One region of the Aureimonas populi genome, then DNA from elsewhere that is predicted to be linked to it. Evidence: riboswitches for the same ligand, from Rfam matches in the RefSeq annotation. Region 1 holds a riboswitch; each other region holds the start of a gene.
The links. Region 1 has a riboswitch for thiamine pyrophosphate ahead of thiB (thiamine ABC transporter substrate binding subunit). Riboswitches for the same ligand answer to the same signal wherever they lie in the genome.
Positions count from the first base shown of each region.

Region 2: linked by a shared signal. The riboswitch ahead of J7654_RS04985 (YkoF family thiamine/hydroxymethylpyrimidine-binding protein) and the one ahead of thiB (thiamine ABC transporter substrate binding subunit) in region 1 are both predicted to bind thiamine pyrophosphate.
Region 3: linked by a shared signal. The riboswitch ahead of thiC (phosphomethylpyrimidine synthase ThiC) and the one ahead of thiB (thiamine ABC transporter substrate binding subunit) in region 1 are both predicted to bind thiamine pyrophosphate.

Region 1 is NZ_CP072611.1:1,637,318-1,643,327, forward strand. Features, by position in the region: gene thiQ (thiamine ABC transporter ATP-binding protein) at 1-483, opposite strand, end outside; gene J7654_RS07545 (thiamine/thiamine pyrophosphate ABC transporter permease ThiP) at 480-2,048, opposite strand; gene thiB (thiamine ABC transporter substrate binding subunit) at 2,062-3,063, opposite strand; TPP riboswitch at 3,115-3,215, opposite strand; gene J7654_RS07555 (LysR family transcriptional regulator) at 3,308-4,393, shown strand; gene J7654_RS07560 (hypothetical protein) at 4,365-4,607, opposite strand; gene J7654_RS07565 (GNAT family N-acetyltransferase) at 4,604-5,161, opposite strand; gene J7654_RS07570 (hypothetical protein) at 5,252-5,446, shown strand; gene J7654_RS07575 (dipeptidase) at 5,475-6,010, shown strand, end outside.
Region 2 is NZ_CP072611.1:1,073,164-1,079,173, reverse strand. Features, by position in the region: gene J7654_RS05005 (ABC transporter substrate-binding protein) at 1-95, shown strand, start outside; gene J7654_RS05000 (ABC transporter permease) at 165-1,109, shown strand; gene J7654_RS04995 (ABC transporter permease) at 1,109-1,996, shown strand; gene J7654_RS04990 (gamma-glutamyltransferase family protein) at 2,017-3,810, shown strand; TPP riboswitch at 3,861-3,973, shown strand; gene J7654_RS04985 (YkoF family thiamine/hydroxymethylpyrimidine-binding protein) at 3,968-4,585, shown strand; gene J7654_RS04980 (ECF transporter S component) at 4,634-5,206, shown strand; gene J7654_RS04975 (ABC transporter ATP-binding protein) at 5,199-6,010, shown strand, end outside.
Region 3 is NZ_CP072611.1:424,906-430,915, forward strand. Features, by position in the region: gene J7654_RS18445 (branched-chain amino acid ABC transporter permease) at 1-312, opposite strand, end outside; partial or broken gene J7654_RS18450 (branched-chain amino acid ABC transporter permease) at 400-1,275, opposite strand; gene J7654_RS01925 (ABC transporter ATP-binding protein) at 1,299-2,000, opposite strand; gene J7654_RS01930 (ABC transporter ATP-binding protein) at 1,993-2,751, opposite strand; TPP riboswitch at 2,959-3,077, shown strand; gene thiC (phosphomethylpyrimidine synthase ThiC) at 3,165-4,997, shown strand; gene thiO (glycine oxidase ThiO) at 4,994-5,965, shown strand; gene thiS (sulfur carrier protein ThiS) at 5,962-6,010, shown strand, end outside.

The DNA of each region.
Region 1 (6,010 bases):
GGCGAAGGGCTCGTCGAGAAGCAGGAGAGGGCGGCGGCGCAGGAAGGCGCGGGCCAGCGCCACGCGCTGGCGCTCCCCGCCCGACATCTCGAAGGGCCGCCGCGCTTCCAGCCCGGCCAGCCCCACCGCCGCCAGCGCGTCGCGCGCCGCCGCCATGTCGGCCTTGCGCGTGAACAGGCGGCTGGACAGGCCGAGCGCCACGTTCTTCTGCGCGGTGAGATGCGCGAAAAGATTGTTCTCCTGGAAGACGAGGCTGACGGGGCGCTCGCCCGGCGGCGTTTCCGTCACGTCGCGCCCCTCCATCAGGATGCGCCCGGAGGCGGGGGCGAGGAAGCCGGCGGCAAGGTCCAGCAGCGTCGACTTGCCCGCCCCGCTCGGCCCGATCAGCGCCAGCCACTCGCCCGGCGCGACGCAAAGGTCGAAGGAAAGGCGCATCCCTTCGAAGGAATAGGTCACGGCGTCGAGGGTGAGGGCCGGCGTCATGCGCGCTCCCTTGCGCCGCGCTCGGCGATGAGCATCAGCGTGAGGCACAGGGCGCCGAGGATGAGCGCCAGCCCCTCCGCGTCGGTGGAGCGGTAGCTGCCGATGCGTTGCAGGAGGAGATAGGGCAGCGTCACGAAATCCGGGCTGCCGAACAAGGCGACGGAGCCGAGATCGCCGAGCGACAGCGCGAAGCCGAGGCTGAGCGCAAGGCCGAGCGGGCGGCGCAGCGCGGGCCATTCCACATGGGCGAGCCGGGCCGCGCCGGAAAGGTTCAGATGCGCGGCGAGCCGCCCCGCGCGCGTGTTCGCGCTCCTGGCGGCGGGGCCGAGGATGCGCGTCATGAAGGGCACCGCCATCGCCGCGTTGGTGGCCACCACGATGACGGGCGCGAAGGCCGAGACCGGGCCGAACTCGCGCAGGATGAGGAACCAGCCCGCGCCGACCACGATGGGCGGCACCACGAGGACGAGGCTGCCCGAAAGCCGCGCGGCCACGCCCCGCCCTCCGCCCGCCAGCGCCAGCGGCAGGGAGAGCGCAAGGCCCAGAACCGTGGAGAGGGTGGAGATGACGAGGCTCGTCGCGGCGGCGCGGCGCACGGCCGGGTCGGCCAGAAGCGCGCCGAGATCGGCCGAAAGACCCTTCAGGAGGATCGCCGCGAAAGGCGCGAGGATGAAGGCGAGGCCCAGAAACACGATTCCCCGGTCGAGAAGCGCGCGCGCCGCCGAGCGCGGATCGTGGCGGCGGGGCAGGGCGCCGAGCGAGAAGGCCCCGCCCCGCGCGCGGCCGAGGAGAAGCGCCGGGGCGACGATGAGCGCGACGAGGCCGACCTGCACGATGGAGAGCGCGAGCGCCCGGCCGGGATCGAAATCGTAGCGCAGCGACTGGTAGATCGCGACCTCCATCGTGGTCGAGGCCGGCCCGCCGCCGAGCACCAGCACCAGCGAGAAGCTCGTCACGCACAGCATGAAGACGAGGCTCGCCGCGCCCGGCACGACACTGCGGATCGCCGGCCACTCCACCACGCGGAAGGTGGCGAGCGGCGAAAGGGAGAGCTGGCCGGCGAGCTTCCACGTTTCGGCCGGCACGGCCGAGAGGGCGGAGAGGATCATCCGGGCCGCGAGCGGCATGTTGAAGAAGACGTGGGCGAGGAGGATGCCCGGCAGGCCGTAGACGTCGAGCCGGGGCGCGCCGAGGGCGGCGGCCAGATCGGACAGGACGCCGCCCCGCCCGAAGACGGCGAGGATGCCGAGCGCGGCCACGAGCGTGGGCAGCGCCTGCGGCAGCAGGAAGAGCTTGAGCGCCAGCTCCCGGCCTGGGAAGCGCGTGCGGTGCAGCGCGACGGCCAGCGGCACGGCGAAGAGGACCGAGAGAAGGGCCGACAGCGCCGCCTGATGGAGCGTGAAGAGCACGACGCCGCGCGTGTAGGAATCGGCGGCGAGGGCGGCGAAGTCCGGCCGCGTGCCGGTGAGCACCGGCAGGAGGAGAAGCGGCAGGGCGAGCAGCAGCGCCAGCGCGGCCAGCGAGGCGAGGCTGCCCGCGCGCTTCCAGCGCTCGTCCCCGGACATCGTCACCGGCGCGTCAGCGGCCGATGGCCTGAAGCCATTCCCGCGTCCAGGCCGCGCGGTTCGCCGCGATCTCCTCCGGGTCGATGGACAGCGCCGCCTTCGGCTGGGCGAGGCGCGAGAAGGCCTCGGGCAGCGGCTCCTCCAGCTCCACGGCCGGCAGCGTCCAGTTGGTCACGGGCAGGAGCGCCTGCACCTCCTGGCTGAGCATGTATTGCAGGAACTGCCGGGCCAGCTCCGGCTGGTCGGAGCCCGCGAGCCGGCCGGCGATCTCCACCTGCGTGTAATGGCCCTCGGAAAATTCCATCGCCCGGTAACGGTCCGTTCCCTCCTCGATCATGTGGTAGGCCGGGGAGGTGGTGTAGGAGAGGACGATGGGCGCCTCGCCATTGGTGAACAGCCCGTAGGCCTCGCTCCAGCCGGGAGTGACGGTGAGGATGCGCGGCGAAAGCTCGGCCCATTTCCCGCCCGCCTCCTCGCCGTAGAGCGCCTTCATCCACAGGAGCAGGCCGAGCCCCGGCGTGGAGGTGCGTGCGTCCTGGATGACGATCTTCTCGTCGGGATCGCCCGCGATCAGCGCCGCCAGGCTCGTCGCCGGGTCCTCCACCGCTTCGCTGTCATAGACGAAGGCGAGCCAGGAATAGTCGAAGGGCACGAAGATGTCGTCCTCGAACCCGCCGGGAACCGCGAGGCCCGACAGGTCCGCCCCGGAGGGCGCGAAGAGGCCCGTGGCCTTCAGCTCGGGAATGAGGTCGGTGGTCATGCCGAGCGCGACGTCGGCCGGCGTGCGCTCGCCCTCCAGACGCAGGCGGTTGAGGATGCCCACGCCGTCGTCGAGCCCCACGAGCTCCAGCGTGCAGCCGCACACGGCCTCGAAACCCGCCTTGACGCGCGGGCCGGGGCCCCAGTCGGGCACGAAGCTGGAATAGGTGTAGACGGTGAGGACGGGCCTGTCCTGCGCCAGCGCGGGAAGGGGCGCCAGGAGAGCCAGGGCCAGCGGGAGAAGGGGTCTCGTCATCGGTCGCCTCGAGCGCTCGGCCGGAGGCGGACGGGGTTGCCCGGAGGCAAAGGCCCCGAGCGCCCTCAATCCCTCCGCCGGTACGAGCCGGATCAGGTTCTGCGGGTTGGCTGCAAGCCTCTCAGCCCGGATGGGCACCCCGTGTGAGCGCGCTCACCATAGGCGCGGCCCGTGCGGCCCGCAAGCGGCGGGACGGCGCCCGGCGCGCAGTTGCAACTCGCGTTTGTGGCGCAAGAGTGCCACAATGGTGCGAAACTCCCACACCGCCCGCCGCCCGAGCCTGCCGATGCAAGACGATTCACCCCAGCCCTTCGACCATGCCGCGCCCGAGTTCGACCGCTCGCCGCTGGACGTGCGCGGCCTTCTGTCCCGGCCGATCTGGAAGGAGTTGCGCACCTTCCTGGCCGTGGCCAAGAGCCGCTCCTTCGCGGAGGCGGCCACCATGCTGAACGCCAGCGGCCCCACGGTCAGCCGCGACGTCAAGCGGCTGGAGGAGCAGACGGGCGCCAATCTGGTCGTCGCCAGCCATTCGGGCATCACGCTCACCGCCATGGGCCGCGCGCTGGCGCTGGATCTGGCCGATCTGGACTTCAAGCTCCACAGCCTGTCGAGCACGCTGCAACGGGAGCGCTCCTCCGTCGCCGGGCGTGTCAGCGTCAGCGTCACCTCGGGGCTGGCCGTGGCGTTCGTCGCGCCGGCGGTGCAGCGGCTGAGCCGCTCCTATCCCGAGATCGAGGTCGACCTGAAGGGGCAGATCTCGCTGGTGGACTTCGCCAAGAACCAGACCGACATCATGCTCTCGCTCACGCCCATCCGCCGGGCCGGCGTCACCTTGCGCGAGATCGGCACGCTGCATCTCGTGCCGGTGGCCGCGCGCTCCTACGTGGCGCGGCAGGGCGTGCCCACGCGCTCCAACCTCGCCCGGCATGACTTCCTGCAATGCAGCTATTACGAGGGCGGCACGCAGGCCTGGAAGCCGTGGATGGATATCGCCACAGCCGGGCGCATTGCGCATTTCGCCGAGGATTCGCTGGCCTATTACGGCATGGTGAAGACCGGCGCGGGGATCGGCCTCCTGGGCAGCTACATCCTGATCGAGCCGCGCCTGGTGCCGGTGGACCTCGGCATCCACATCCCGCTGCCCTTCTACGCGGCGGTGGCGACCGACCGGCTGCGCTCGGCGCCCGTGGCCGCCGTCTTCGAATGGGTGGTGAAGCTGTTCACGGAAAACCCCTTCTTCGGAAGGGAGCTGCGCCTGCAGCCCGGCCATTCCATGCCCGAGGAGGATTTCCGCGCCTTCTTCAATGTGGACGGCCCCCAAGGGGCATAGACCGCGCGTTCACCTCCGCCGCGATGTCCAGATAGGCGTTGGCCACGTCCTCCAGGAAGACGGCGAAGTCCTCCGGCAGGAAGGCAGGCTCGTCGAGGAGGCGGGACACCATTTCCGTGTGCAGCCGAAGCCGGTCCACGATCTCGTCGCGCAGCGCGTCGGCCGACGCGATGTCGCCCGCCCGTGCCGGCTCGCGCTCCAGGACCTCGCTCACGAGAAGCGGTCCGCCTGGTCCCACGCACCCTCGACGCGCAGGAGGACTTCGGCCGGGCTGTCCATCGAGACCGGCTCGGGATGGGCCGGGATCTCGCCGGTGAGCAGGTGATAGGGCTCCTCGCTGCCGAAGAGGTAGGTATCCTTGCCCTCCATCACCTCGAGGCCGAGCAGCTTCGTCCACAGCCGTGTCAGGCGCGGCTCGGACTGCGTGACGATGCGCGTGAAGCCCTTGCGCGCGCAATGCTCGAAGGTGATCTGGATGCAGCGCTTGATGATGAAGGGGTTGCGGTACTTCTCGCGGAAGCAGGTGCGCTCGTACTTGGCGAAGCCCGCGAACCAGCGGATGCGCAGCGCGCCGATGGGCTCGTCGCCATCGTAGAACACGAAATGCGTGGCCTGGCTGTCATTGCCGTCGAAGATGAAGGCGGGAGGAATATCCAGCTCGTGCACGAAGCAGATGCTGCGCAGGATGGTCACGTCGCGCATGTGCTCGGGCGTCGTGGCCACGACCGCGCGCAGGCTGTTCTTGCGGTTGACCGAAGACTGGGACATCGACATCGCACCTCGTTGTTGGCTACGATGCGAGTTAGAACCGCGGCCCGCCGGCCCGGAAGGCCGAAGATTTAGAAGGGGCCTTCATAAATGAACGACCTGACCTCGCCGGCCGAGATCGCCGTGCGCTTCGCCGCGGAGGGCGCCATGCTGTTCGGCGACGATCCGGCCAAGATTCGCCGGCATATGGAGGCCGCGCTCTCGCGCCTGCCGGAGGAGGAGCGCCGCAAGGTTCACCAGTGCTTCTGCATGATGGCGCTGGAGCCCTCGTCGCCGAAGGGCTGAACGGGCCGGGCATGAGGGCCGCAGGGCGATGAACGACACCCCCATTCCCGTCTTCGACGGTCACAACGACACGCTTCTGCGCCTCTTCCTCGACGGCACGGGCCGGGCCTTCGACGTCTTCTTCGAGGGCGGTGCGCCCGGCCATATCGACGGGCCGAGGGCCCGCGCCGGCGGCCTCGCCGGCGGGCTGTTCGCGATCTTCCCGCCCAGCCTTCGCGACCCGGCGCTCTCCACCGCCATGGCCGCCTCTCCCTACGACCTGCCGCTGCCCGAGCCGCTGGACAGGGCGGTGGCGAGCGATGCGACCCTGGCCATGGCCTCGATCCTGTTCCGGCTGGAGGAGCGCTCGGCGGGCCGCCTGTCCGTCTGCCGCGGCGTGGCCGACATCGAGGCGGCGATGGCGGCGGGCCGGCTGGCCGCCGTCCTGCATGTCGAGGGCGCCGAAGCGATCGGCGCCGACCTTGCGATGCTGGACGTGCTCCATGCGGCCGGCCTGCGCTCCATCGGGCCGGTGTGGAGCCGGCCGAACATCTTCGGCCACGGCGTGCCGATGCGCTATCCCTC
Region 2 (6,010 bases), 560 kb from region 1:
AGGTGCGCGCCTTCGGCGTGTCGGCGCGCCTGCAAGGCTTCGCCGCCCATCCCGACGGCATGATCCGGCTGAAGGGCGTCACCCTCTCGGACTGACGCCGCGCCTTCGCGCAAGGCCGCCCGGCCTTCCGCCCCCATGACCCCCCAGCACAGACGGGCCAGCCCATGCTCCAGATCATCGCCAAGCGGGTCGCGATCGCCATTCCGACGCTCGTCCTCGTCTCGCTGATCGTCTTCGCGCTCCAGAAGCTCCTGCCGGGCGACCCGATCCTGACGCTGGCGGGCGAGGAGCGCGACCCGGAGGTGCTCGCCTATCTGCGCGAGCAGTACCGGCTGAACGACCCGATCCATGTTCAGTATTTCCACTGGGTCTGGCAGGTGCTGCAGGGCGATTTCGGCGTTTCGCTGCGCACCGACATCGCGGTGACGACGCTCATCGTCCAGAAGCTGCCGGTCACGATCCAGCTCGCCACCATGGCGATGTTCTGGGCCATCGTCATCGGCATTCCGGTGGGCATCCTCGCCGCGGTGAAGAAGGGGACGTGGGTGGATTACCTCGCCAATGTCTTCGCCCTGTCGGGCCTGTCGATCCCCAATTTCTGGCTCGGCATCCTCCTGATCTTCTTCATCTCGGTGCGGATGCAGTGGCTGCCGGCCTCGGGCTACGTGCCGCCCTCGGAGGATCTGTGGCAGTCGCTGCGCACCATGCTCATGCCCTCCATCGTGCTCGGCACGGCCCTGGCCGGCAACCTCATGCGCCACACCCGCTCGGCCATGCTGGGCGTGTTGACCTCGGACTATATCCGCACCGCCCGCGCGAAGGGCCTGCTGCCGGCCGTCGTGGTCTACAAGCACGCGCTGCGCAACGCGCTGGTGCCCATCGTGACGCTGCTGACGCTCATCTTCGGCGAGTTGATCGCCGGCGCGGTGCTGACCGAGCAGATCTTCACCATTCCCGGCTTCGGCAAGCTGATCGTCGACGGCGTCTTCACCCGCGACTATGCCGTCGTGCAGGGCGTGGTGCTCGTGACCGCCATCGGGTTCATCTTCATGAACCTCGTCGCCGACGTTCTCTACGTCCTCATCAACCCCCGCCTGAGGCATGCCTGATGAGCGCCGTCACCTCCTCTCCCAAGGCCGCCCTCCCGCCGGTGGCGCCCCGGCGCGTCCGCAGCCGGGGGCTCGCCAAGTTCACGCGCAACAAGGCGGCGGTGGCCGGCGCCTTCATCGTCGGCTTCTTCGCGCTCTGCGCGATCCTGGCGCCGCTCATCGCGCCCTACGACCCGTTCCAGACGAGCTTCCTGACGATACGGCAGGCGCCCTCGGCCGCCTTCTGGTTCGGCACGGACGAGCTGGGCCGCGACATCTTCTCGCGGATGCTCTACGGCGCGCGTGCCTCGCTGATGGCGGGCGTCGTCTCGGTCGGCATCGCGGTGGCCATCGGCGTGCCGCTGGGGCTGGTGGCGGGCTATTTCGGCTCCTGGACGGACATGGTCATCTCGCGCTTCACAGACGCGCTCCTGGCCATCCCCTTCCTGATCCTGGCCATCGCGCTCGCCGCCTTCCTCGGCCCCTCCCTCACCAACGCGATGATCGCCATCGGCCTGTCGGCCGTGCCCATCTTCATCCGCATCACCCGCGCGCAGACGCTCTCGGTGAAGGCGGAGGACTATGTGGAGGGCGCGCGGGCCATCGGCCTGCCGAATGTCTGGATCATCGTGCGCTACGTGTTCCCCAACACGCTGCCGCCCATCATCGTGCAGGCCAGCCTCACCATCGCCGCCGCCATCATCGCGGAGGCCTCGCTCTCCTTCCTCGGCCTCGGCCAGCAGCCGCCCAATCCCTCCTGGGGCTCGATGCTGAACACGGCCAAGAACTTCATGAGCCAGGCGCCCACCATGTCCGTGTTCCCGGGCGCGGCGATCTTCCTCGTGGTGCTGGGCTTCAACCTCCTCGGCGACGGCCTGCGCGACGCGCTCGACCCGCGCGAGATCTAGAAAACAAGCGAGCAGCGTTCATGTTCACCACCCGTCCCGAACTCCTCGGCACCTTCGGCGCCGTCACCTCCACCCACTGGCTGGCGAGCGCGAGCGGCATGTCGCTGCTGGAGCGCGGCGGCAACGCCTTCGACGCCGGCATCGCGAGCGCCTTCGTGCTTCAGGTGGTGGAGCCGCATCTCGTCGGCCCCGGCGGCGACGTGCCCATCCTGTTCCATTCGGCCAGGACCGGCAGGACCGAGGTCCTGTGCGGGCAGGGTCCGGCGCCCGCCGGCGCCACGATCGAGCACTACCGCGCCGAGGGCCTGGCGCTGATCCCCGGCAACGGCCTGCTCGCCACCGTCATTCCCGGCGCCTTCGACGCCTGGATGACGCTCCTGCGCGACCACGGCTCCATGAGCCTGCGCGACGTGCTGGAGCCCGCGATTTATTACGCCGAGCACGGCCACCCGATGCTGGCGCGCGTGGCCAACACCATCGCCGGGCTGAAGGACTTCTTCGAGGCCGAGTGGCCCACCACGGCCGCGCTCTACGTGCCCGGCGGAGCGCTGCCGCAGGCCCGCCGCCTCTTCCGCAACGCGCCGCTCGCCGCCACCTGGAAGCGCGTCCTGAAGGAGGCCGAGAGCGCCGGGGGCAGCCGCGAGCGCCAGATCGAGAAGGCCCGCGAGGCCTTCTACAAGGGCTTCGTGGCCGAGGCGATCGACGCATTCGCCCGGACGAACGAGGTGATGGACCAGAGCGGCGCGCGCCATCGCGGCGTCATCACCGCGGACGACATGGCGGGGTGGGAGGCGAGCTACGAGGCGCCCGCCACGCTCGACTACGGCGATTTCCGCGTCGCCAAGACCGGGCCCTGGGGCCAGGGGCCGGTCTTCCTCCAGACCCTCTCGATCCTGAAGAATTTCGACCTCGCCGCCATGGGGCCGGCCTCGGCCGACTTCATCCACACGCTGAGCGAGGCCATGAAGCTCGCCTTCGCCGACCGCGAGGCCTATTACGGCGACCCGGCCTTCGTGGACGTGCCGCTGGAGGCGCTGCTGTCGGACGCCTATGGCGCGCGGCGGGCGGAGCTGGTGGGCGCGCAGGCCTCGCGCGACCTGCGCCCCGGCACCGTGCCGGGCTACGAGGACCAGGTGGCCCGCGTCGTGGAAGCGCTGGAGCGCCTCTCCAAGGTCGGCACCGCCTCGGCCGCCAACGAGCCGACGACCGCCGAGATGCGCTCGGCCCGGCGCGGCGACACGGTGCATGTCGATGCCGTGGACCGCTGGGGCAACATGATGGCGGCCATGCCCTCCGGCGGCTGGTTCCAGTCCTCGCCCGTCATCCCCGAGCTCGGCTTCATGCTCAACACGCGCGCGCAGATGTTCTGGCTGGAGGAGGGGCTGCCGGCCTCGCTGGCGCCGGGCAAGCGCCCGCGCACCACGCTCACCCCCACCTTGGCGGAGAAGGACGGCAAGCCCTACATGGTCTTCGGCTCGCCGGGCGGCGACCAGCAGGAGCAGTGGCAGCTCCTGCTCTTCCTGCGCCATGCGCATCACGGGCTGAACCTGCAGGAGGCCATCGACCTGCCGATGAGCCACACGGCCCACTTCCCCTCCTCCTTCTACCCGCGCGAGCGCCGGCCGGGGAACCTCACCATCGAGGAGAGCTTCGGCGAGGTGGTGCTGGCGGACCTTGCCCGGCGCGGCCACGATGTGGAGCGGGCTCCCGCCTGGACGGTGGGGCGGCTCGTGGCCGCCGCGCGCGACGCGGACGGGCTCATCCACGCCGCCGCCACCCCGCGCCTGATGCAGGCCTACGCCATCGCGCGCTGAGCCCGCCCGCCTTCGCCGTTGCGCGCGGGCGGGCGAGCCTGTAGAAGCCGGGCCATGAACAGGGGTGCTCCGTCAGGCCGGGGCTGAGAGGAGGGCGCCAGGCCCTCAAACCCTTCAAGCTGATCTGGGTAATGCCAGCGGAGCGAGGGCAAGGCCGATGTTTTCGGGCGCGCAGATGTCCCTTTACCCGATGACGGACGATTTCGTCCCCGTCATCCTCGGCGCCCTCTCGGCGCTCGATCCCTATCGGGACCGTTTCCGCATCGAGACGGACGACCTGTCCACGCTGCTCGTCGGCCCGCCGGGCGAGCTGTTTCCCGCCATGCGCGACCTCTTCGTGGCGGCGGCCGGCACGGGCCGGCACACCGTCCTGTCTGCCACCGTCTCGCGCGGCTGCCCGGGGGAGCCGGACGCCGACATCTGCACGCCGGCCGAAGGCTTCACCGTCCTCGGAAGCCTGGAGGAGCGGGTGGCGCAAAGCCTGGCCGCCGTCGGTGCCGCGCGGGAAACGGGCCGGCGCGTGGCGGCGCAGTTCTCCTACTATCCGCTGGGCGCGGGCCGCCACATGGACGAGATCTACGCCTGCATCGACTTCCTGAAGGCGTCGGGCGTCTTCGGCCGCTCCAAGAACTTCTGCACCCGGCTCGACGGCGACGCCGGCCCGGTCTTCGAGACGCTGGCGCAGGCCTTCCTGCGCTTCGCGCCGGCCGAGGCGCATCTGGCGCTCGACCTCACCGTCTCGGCCAACAGCCCCTCGGCGGCCGCCCGGCCCTGAGCGGCCCTGCCTCCTGCCCCGCCTTACGCCCCCCGGGAGAATGCCGCCATGCGCTGGACCTTGCGCGAAACCCTGATCATCGCCGTGCTCGGCGCCGTCTTCGCCGTTCTCTATCTCGCCTGGGTGCAGCTCTGGCTGGTGGCGCAGGCTGCCTTCGGGGCAATCTCCATGGACGTGTTCATGGGCTTCTGGTTCATCGCCTCCATGGTGGCCGCCGCCATCGTGCGCAAGCCCGGCGTCGCCTTCGGGGCCGAGGTGCTGGCCGCCGCCGTGCAGATCCTTCTCGGCAGCCCGGCGGGGCTCCTGCTCATCGTCACCGGCATGGTGCAGGGGGCCGGCGCGGAGCTGGTCTTCGCGCTGACGCGCTGGCGCAGCTACAGCCTGCCCGTCCTGATGGCGGCGGGCGTGGGCGCCGCCGTCTTCAGCTTCGCCTATACCTGGGTGCGCTTCGACTACGGCGCGCTGGAGCCCGGCCTCATCGTCACCATGTTCGTGCTGCGCTGCCTGTCCGGCGCGCTGCTCGGCGGGCTTCTGGGCCACGCCATCGTCCAGGCGCTCTACAGGACCGGCGTCCTGCACGGGCTGCGGATCGACGAGGACCGGCGGGCCGGCCGTGCCTGAGGGCCCGGCCGGGGCTCCCGGCCCGGCGGCGGAATGGCGGGGCGTCTCCATCGCCTTCCCCCATGCCGGACGCGCCGCCGTGGGGCCCGTCTCGCTCGCCCTCGCGCGGGGGGAGCGCGTCCTCCTGCTCGGCCCCTCCGGCTCCGGCAAGTCCTCGCTGCTGCTCGCGCTCACCGGCCTCGTGCCGCACTCGGTGCCGGCTACGGTCGAGGGCGAGACCTTCATCCTCGGCGCGCCCTCCGCCTCGCGCCCGCCGGCCGGATGGTCCGACGCGGTGGCGCATTACTTCCAGGACGCGGACCAGGTCCTGTGCGGGATGCGGGTGAAGGACGAGATCGCCTTTTCCGGCGAGAATCGCGGCCTCGCGCCCGAGGCCATCGAGGCGCGGGTGAAGGAGGTCTCGGCGCTTCTGGGCCTGCCGGCCGACTGGCTGGGGCGGCGCTCGCTCGCCCTTTCGGGCGGGGAGCGCCAGCTCGTCGCGCTCGCGGCCGTCCTGGCGCAGGACGCGCCGATCCTCATCGCCGACGAGCCGACGGCGCATCTCTCGCCTGAGGTCGCCGCGCGTCTCCACGCGCTTCTCGCCAGCACCGCGCCGTGCGACGCGGTGCTGGTGGTGGACCACCGGCTGGACGGGATGATCGAGGCGATGGACCGCGTGGTGGTTCTCGGCCGCTCCGGCACGGTGCTGGCGCAAGGGGCCCCGCGCGCGATCTTCCGCGCCCATCACGCGGCCCTCGTCCGCGAGGGCGTCTGGCGGCCGGCGGCGAGCGATCTCGACGCCTGCCTGATCGCCGCCGGGCTGAC
Region 3 (6,010 bases), 1.2 Mb from region 1:
CGCGAAGGCCAGCGTGACCATGGCGAAGTAGATGCCGCTGCGGCGGATGGCGAGCCAGCCGGACGCCGCCCCCAGGAGCGCGGCCGCGCCCGTGCCGGCCAGGATCGCCAGCTCCGGCGAGAGGCCCCACACCTTGGCCGCGTGGCCGCAGACATAGCCCGCCGTTCCCAGGAACATGGCGTGGCCGAAGGAGACGAGGCGCCCGTATCCGGCGATGAGGTTGAAGGCGCAGGCGAAGAGGGCGAAGAGCATCGCCTTCATCATGAAGCCCGGATAGACGAGGAGCGGCGCCACCGCGAGGCAGGCGGCCATGGCGAGGAAGAGCCAGGTCTGCGTGCGCACCTTCAGCTCCGCCGCTTCCGGCACGCCCTGGTGGGGCCGGGCGGCCTCGGGCTTGGAGCCGAAGAGGCCGGCGGGCCGCAGAAGCAGCACCGCCGCCATGACGAGGAAGACCACCGTGCTCGACAGCTCGGGATAATAGGCCTTGGTCAGCCCCTCCACGATGCCGACGAGGAAGCCGGTGACGATGGAGCCCATGATGGACCCCATGCCCCCGATCACCACCACCGCGAAGACGACGATGATGAGGTCCACCCCCATGGTGGGCGTGACCTGGTAGATCGGCGCGGCCAGCACGCCCGCCAGCGCCGCGAGCGCCACGCCGGCCCCGTAGGTCAGCATGATCATGCGCGGCACGCGGATGCCGAAGGCCTGCACCAGCATCGGGTTCTCGGTGGCCGCGCGCAGATAGGAGCCAAGCTTGGTGCGCTCGATGACGTACCAGGTGGCAAGGCACACGGCGAGCGAGACCAGGATGACCCAGGCCCGGTAGTTGGGCAGGAACATGAAGCCCAGATTGGTACCGCCCGAAAGCTGCGGGGGGATGGCGTAGGGCTGCCCGGAGGAGCCGAACAGATTGCTGGCCACCCCTTGCGCGATCAGCGCGAAGCCGAAGGTCAGCAGCATTCCGTAGAGATGGTCCAGCTTGTAGAGCCGGCGCAGGAGGAAGCGCTCCATCAGGAGCCCCGTCGCGCCCACGAGAAGCGGGGCGAGAACGAGCGCCTGCCAGTAGCCGATGCCGAGGAAGTGGAGCAGGGCCCAGGCGACCATGGCGCCCATCATGTACTGCGCGCCGTGGGCGAAGTTCACGATGTTCAGCATGCCGAAGATGACGGCCAGCCCGAGGCTCATCATGGCGTAGAACGCACCGTTGATCAGCCCGAGCAGGAGCTGCCCGAAGAGCACGGCCGAGGGAACTCCGAGGATGGTGGTCATGCGGCCTGTCCTTTGGTTTTCCGTCAGAGACCCAGATAGCTCTTGATGGTGCCGAGCCGGCTCTCCAGCTCCGAGCCGGGGATCTCGTCCACCACGCGGCCCAGCTCGACGACGTAGTGCCGGTCGGCCAGGGCCGAGGCGAAGCCGACATTCTGCTCCACCAGGAGGATGGTGAAGCCGAGCGCCTTGAGCTCCGCGATGGTGCGCCCGATCTCCTGGATGATGACCGGCGCCAGCCCCTCGGTCGGTTCGTCGAGGAGCAGGATGCGCGCGCCTGTGTGCAGGATGCGCCCCAGCGCCAGCATCTGCTGCTCGCCGCCCGAGAGCTTGGTGCCCTGGCTGTCCAGCCGCTCCTTCAGATTGGGGAACAGCTCCAGGATGCGCTCGATCGGCAGGCCGCCCTCGGCGACCCTTGGCGGCAGCATCAGGTTCTCGCGCACGCTGAGGCTGGAGAAGATGCCGCGCTCCTCCGGGCAGAAGGCAATGCCCTTGCGCGCGATCTCGTAAGGGGGCGCGGCGACGATCTCGGCGCCGTCGAGGCGGATGGAGCCGGCGCGCCGGTCCATCAGGCCCATGATGGATTTGAGCGTCGTCGTCTTGCCCGCGCCGTTGCGCCCCAGAAGGGTGACGACCTCGCCGGCGCGGACGCAAAACTCCATGCCGTGCAGGACCTTGGATTCGCCGTACCAGGCCTCCAGCCCGGAAACGCGCAATGTCTCAGCCATGGGCTTCCCCCGTATAGGCGGCCATGACGTCGGGCCGTGAGGACACCGCCTCGTAGGTGCCCTCCGCCAGGACCTGCCCGCGCACCATCACGGTGATCGTGTCGGCCAGCTCGGCCACCACCTTCATGTTGTGCTCCACGAGCAGCACGGTGCGCCCCTCGCCCATCTCGCGGATCAGGCCCGTCACGCGCTCGATGTCCTCGCGCCCCAGCCCTGCCATGGGCTCGTCGAGCAGCAGCACGCTCGGCTCCAGTGCCAGCGTGGTGGCCAGCTCCAGCACCCGCTTGCGCCCGTAGGAGAGGTTTCCCGCCAGCGCATCGGCTTGCTCGGAAAGGCCGAAGCGGCGCAGCAGCGCGTCGGCCTCGTCGATCAGCGCCGGGTGGGAGGAGATGCGGCCGAGAAGGCTCCAGCCGAGGCCCCGGCCGCGCAGGAGCGCCAGCTCCACATTCTCGCGCACCGAAAGCCCGGAGAACACAGCCGAGATCTGGAACGAGCGCGCCACGCCGCGCTTGGCCATGGCCGCCATGCCCAGCCGGGTCACGTCCTCGCCCTCGTGCAGGATCGAACCGTGCGAGGGCGCCAGATATTTGGTGAGAAGGTTGAACAGCGTGGTCTTTCCCGCGCCGTTCGGGCCGATCACCGCATGCATGCTGCCGCGTCGCAGCCGGAAGTCGACGTCGCGCACGGCGAAGAAGCCGTTGAACTCCCGACTGAGGCTCCTGGCCTCCAGCGCATGGGCGGCACGATCCATCGAGGGCGCTCCACTGTCCCGGGGATGAGGGACGCAGCCTGCGCCTGAAGTTTCCTATCGTCAACAATGTTTCCGATAAGAGTCGCCCGTAGTTGCGGCAGATCGCCGCCCCTTTCCGCGTCACTTGCCGAAGCGTTGAGCTTTCCAGGCGTTTCGCCCGCCGGGGCGGCTCCGGTTGACAAGCATCGCGCCCGCCCTGCATCCTGTGGGCCTCACCAGGGGGGTCCCGACAAGGGGCTGAGATACTGCTGGCCGCAAGGCAGCGCAGTGACCCGTTGAACCTGATCCAGTTCATACTGGCGTAGGGATGGTGCCGAATGCCGGGCGGCCGCGCATGCGTGGTTCGTGCCGCGCATTCTTTCCCCATTCCGTCAGAGCTGGGTCTCGTCGCTGCCTGCGAGGAGCCTTGATCCATGACGTCGAACCCAAGCAAGACCCCTTTCGAAACCGGGAGCCCGGCCGTTTCGACGGGCCCCCTGCCCGCATCCGCCAAGATCTTCCGGGAGGGGGCGATCCATCCGGGCCTGCGCGTGCCGTTCCGGCAGGTCGCGCTTCATCCGAGCGCCGGCGAGCCGCCCGTCACCCTCTACGATTCCTCCGGCCCCTACACCGACCCGGCGGCCCGGATCGCCATCGAGCGCGGCCTTGCGCCCCTTCGCCGGCCCTGGATCGAGGGGCGCGGCGACGTGGAGGCCTATGAGGGGCGCCTCGTCACGCCCGCCGACAACGGCTTCGTGGCGCCCGACCGACTGACGCCCCCCTTCCCCGCCCTCCCGCGCCCCTTTCGCGCCCGGGGCGGCCGGGCCGTCACGCAGCTCGCCTATGCGCGGGCCGGCATCGTCACGCCGGAGATGGAGTTCGTCGCCATTCGCGAGAATCTCGGCCGGCAGGCCGCGTGCGAGGCGGGGGACGGCGAGAGCTTCGGCGCTTCGATCCCCGACGCCGTCACGCCCGAATTCGTGCGCGAGGAGGTGGCGCGCGGCCGCGCCGTCATTCCGGCCAATATCAACCATCCCGAGATCGAGCCGATGATCATTGGCCGCAACTTCCTGGTGAAGATCAACGCCAATATCGGCAATTCCGCCGTCACCTCCTCCATGGCCGAGGAGGTGGAGAAGATGGTGTGGGCCATCCGCTGGGGCGCCGACACGGTGATGGACCTCTCCACGGGCCGCAACATCCACAATATCCGCGAATGGATCGTCCGCAATTCGCCCGTGCCCATCGGCACCGTGCCGATCTACCAGGCGCTGGAAAAGGTGGGCGGCGTGGCCGAGGCGCTGAGCTGGGAGATCTTCCGCGACACTTTGATCGAACAGGCCGAGCAGGGCGTGGACTATTTCACCATCCACGCCGGCGTACGCCTCGCCTACATCCCGCTCACCATCGACCGCGTCACCGGCATCGTCAGCCGGGGCGGGTCGATCATGGCCAAATGGTGCCTGCACCACCACCGCGAGAGCTTCCTCTACGAGCATTTCGAGGAGATCTGCGACATTGCCCGCGCCTATGACGTCACCTTCTCGCTGGGCGACGGGCTGCGGCCGGGCTCCATCGCCGACGCCAACGACGCGGCGCAGTTCGCCGAGCTGGAGACGCTGGGGGAGCTGACGAGGATCGCCTGGAACCGCGACTGCCAGGTGATGATCGAGGGCCCCGGCCATGTGCCGATGCACAAGATCCGCGAGAACATGGACAAGCAGCTGGAGGTCTGCGGCGAGGCCCCCTTCTACACGCTCGGGCCGCTGACCACCGACATCGCGCCGGGCTACGACCACATCACCAGCGGCATCGGCGCCGCCATGATCGGCTGGTTCGGCACGGCCATGCTCTGCTACGTCACGCCCAAGGAGCATCTGGGCCTGCCCGACCGCGACGACGTGAAGACGGGGGTGATCACCTACAAGATCGCCGCCCACGCCGCCGACCTCGCCAAGGGCCATCCGGCGGCCCGCATCCGCGACGACGCGCTCAGCCGGGCCCGCTTCGAGTTCCGCTGGGAGGACCAGTTCAACCTCTCCCTCGACCCCGGGACGGCGCGCGGCTTCCACGACCGGACGCTGCCGAAGGAGGCGCACAAGGTGGCGCATTTCTGCTCCATGTGCGGCCCCAGATTCTGCTCCATGAAGATCAGCCACGACATCCGCGCCGAGGCGAAGGCGCGCGAGGGCATGGCCGAGATGGCCAGCCAGTATCGCGAGAACGGCGATCTCTACATGCCGGTCGAGGCAAAGGCAGCGCGATGACGGGGCGCGTCCTGGTGCGGGGCGCGGGCGTGGCGGGGCTCGCGGCCGCCCGCGAGCTTTGCCGCCACGGCCTCGCGGTGGAGCTGCGCGAGCGCGCGGCCTCGCCGGGGGCCGGCGCCTCGGGCCTCGCGGGCGGGATGCTCGCGCCCTTCTGCGAGGGCGAATCCGCGCCCGAGGCGGTGACGCGCCTCGGCCTTCGCGCCGCCGACTGGTGGGAGGAGGCGCTGCCCGGCCTCGTCGGCCGCGCGGGAACGCTCGTCCTCGCCCCGCCGCGCGATGCGGCCGAGCTGACGCGCTTCGCCGCCCGCACGAGCGGCCACGAATGGCTCGACGCGGACGGGATCGCCGCGCTCGAACCAGCCCTGGCCGGGCGGTTCGGCAAGGGGCTGTTCTTCCGCCAGGAGGCCCATCTCGACCCCCGCGCCGCGCTGGCCGGCCTTCGGGCGCGGCTGGAGCGGGAGGGCGCGCGCCTGCGGTTCGGCACGCCGGACGAGGGCGATGCGGGAGGCTTCGACGCGGTGATCGACTGCACCGGCGCGGCCGCCATCCCCGCGCGCCCCGGACTGCGCGGCGTGCGCGGCGAGATGCTGTATCTGGAAACGCCGGAGATCGCCTTCGCGCGCCCCGTGCGGCTGCTCCACCCGCGTCACCCGATCTATGTCGTGCCGCGCGGGCAAGGCCGCTTCATGGTCGGCGCGACGATGATCGAGGCGAACGATGCCGGCCCGGTCTCGGCCCGCTCCCTGATGGAGCTTCTGAACACGGCCTATGCGCTGCACCCCGCCTTCGGCGAGGCGCGCGTGTGCGAGACCGGCGCGGGCGTGCGCCCGGCCTATGACGACAATCTTCCGCGCGTGACGCGGCAGGACCGCACCATCCACATCAACGGCTTCTACCGCCACGGCTTCCTGCTCGCGCCCGCCCTGGCGCGGCAGGCGGTGGAATGTCTGACGGGGAGAGCTTCATGAGAACGCTGATCGTGAACGGAGAGGAGCACCGGGTCGACAGCGCGG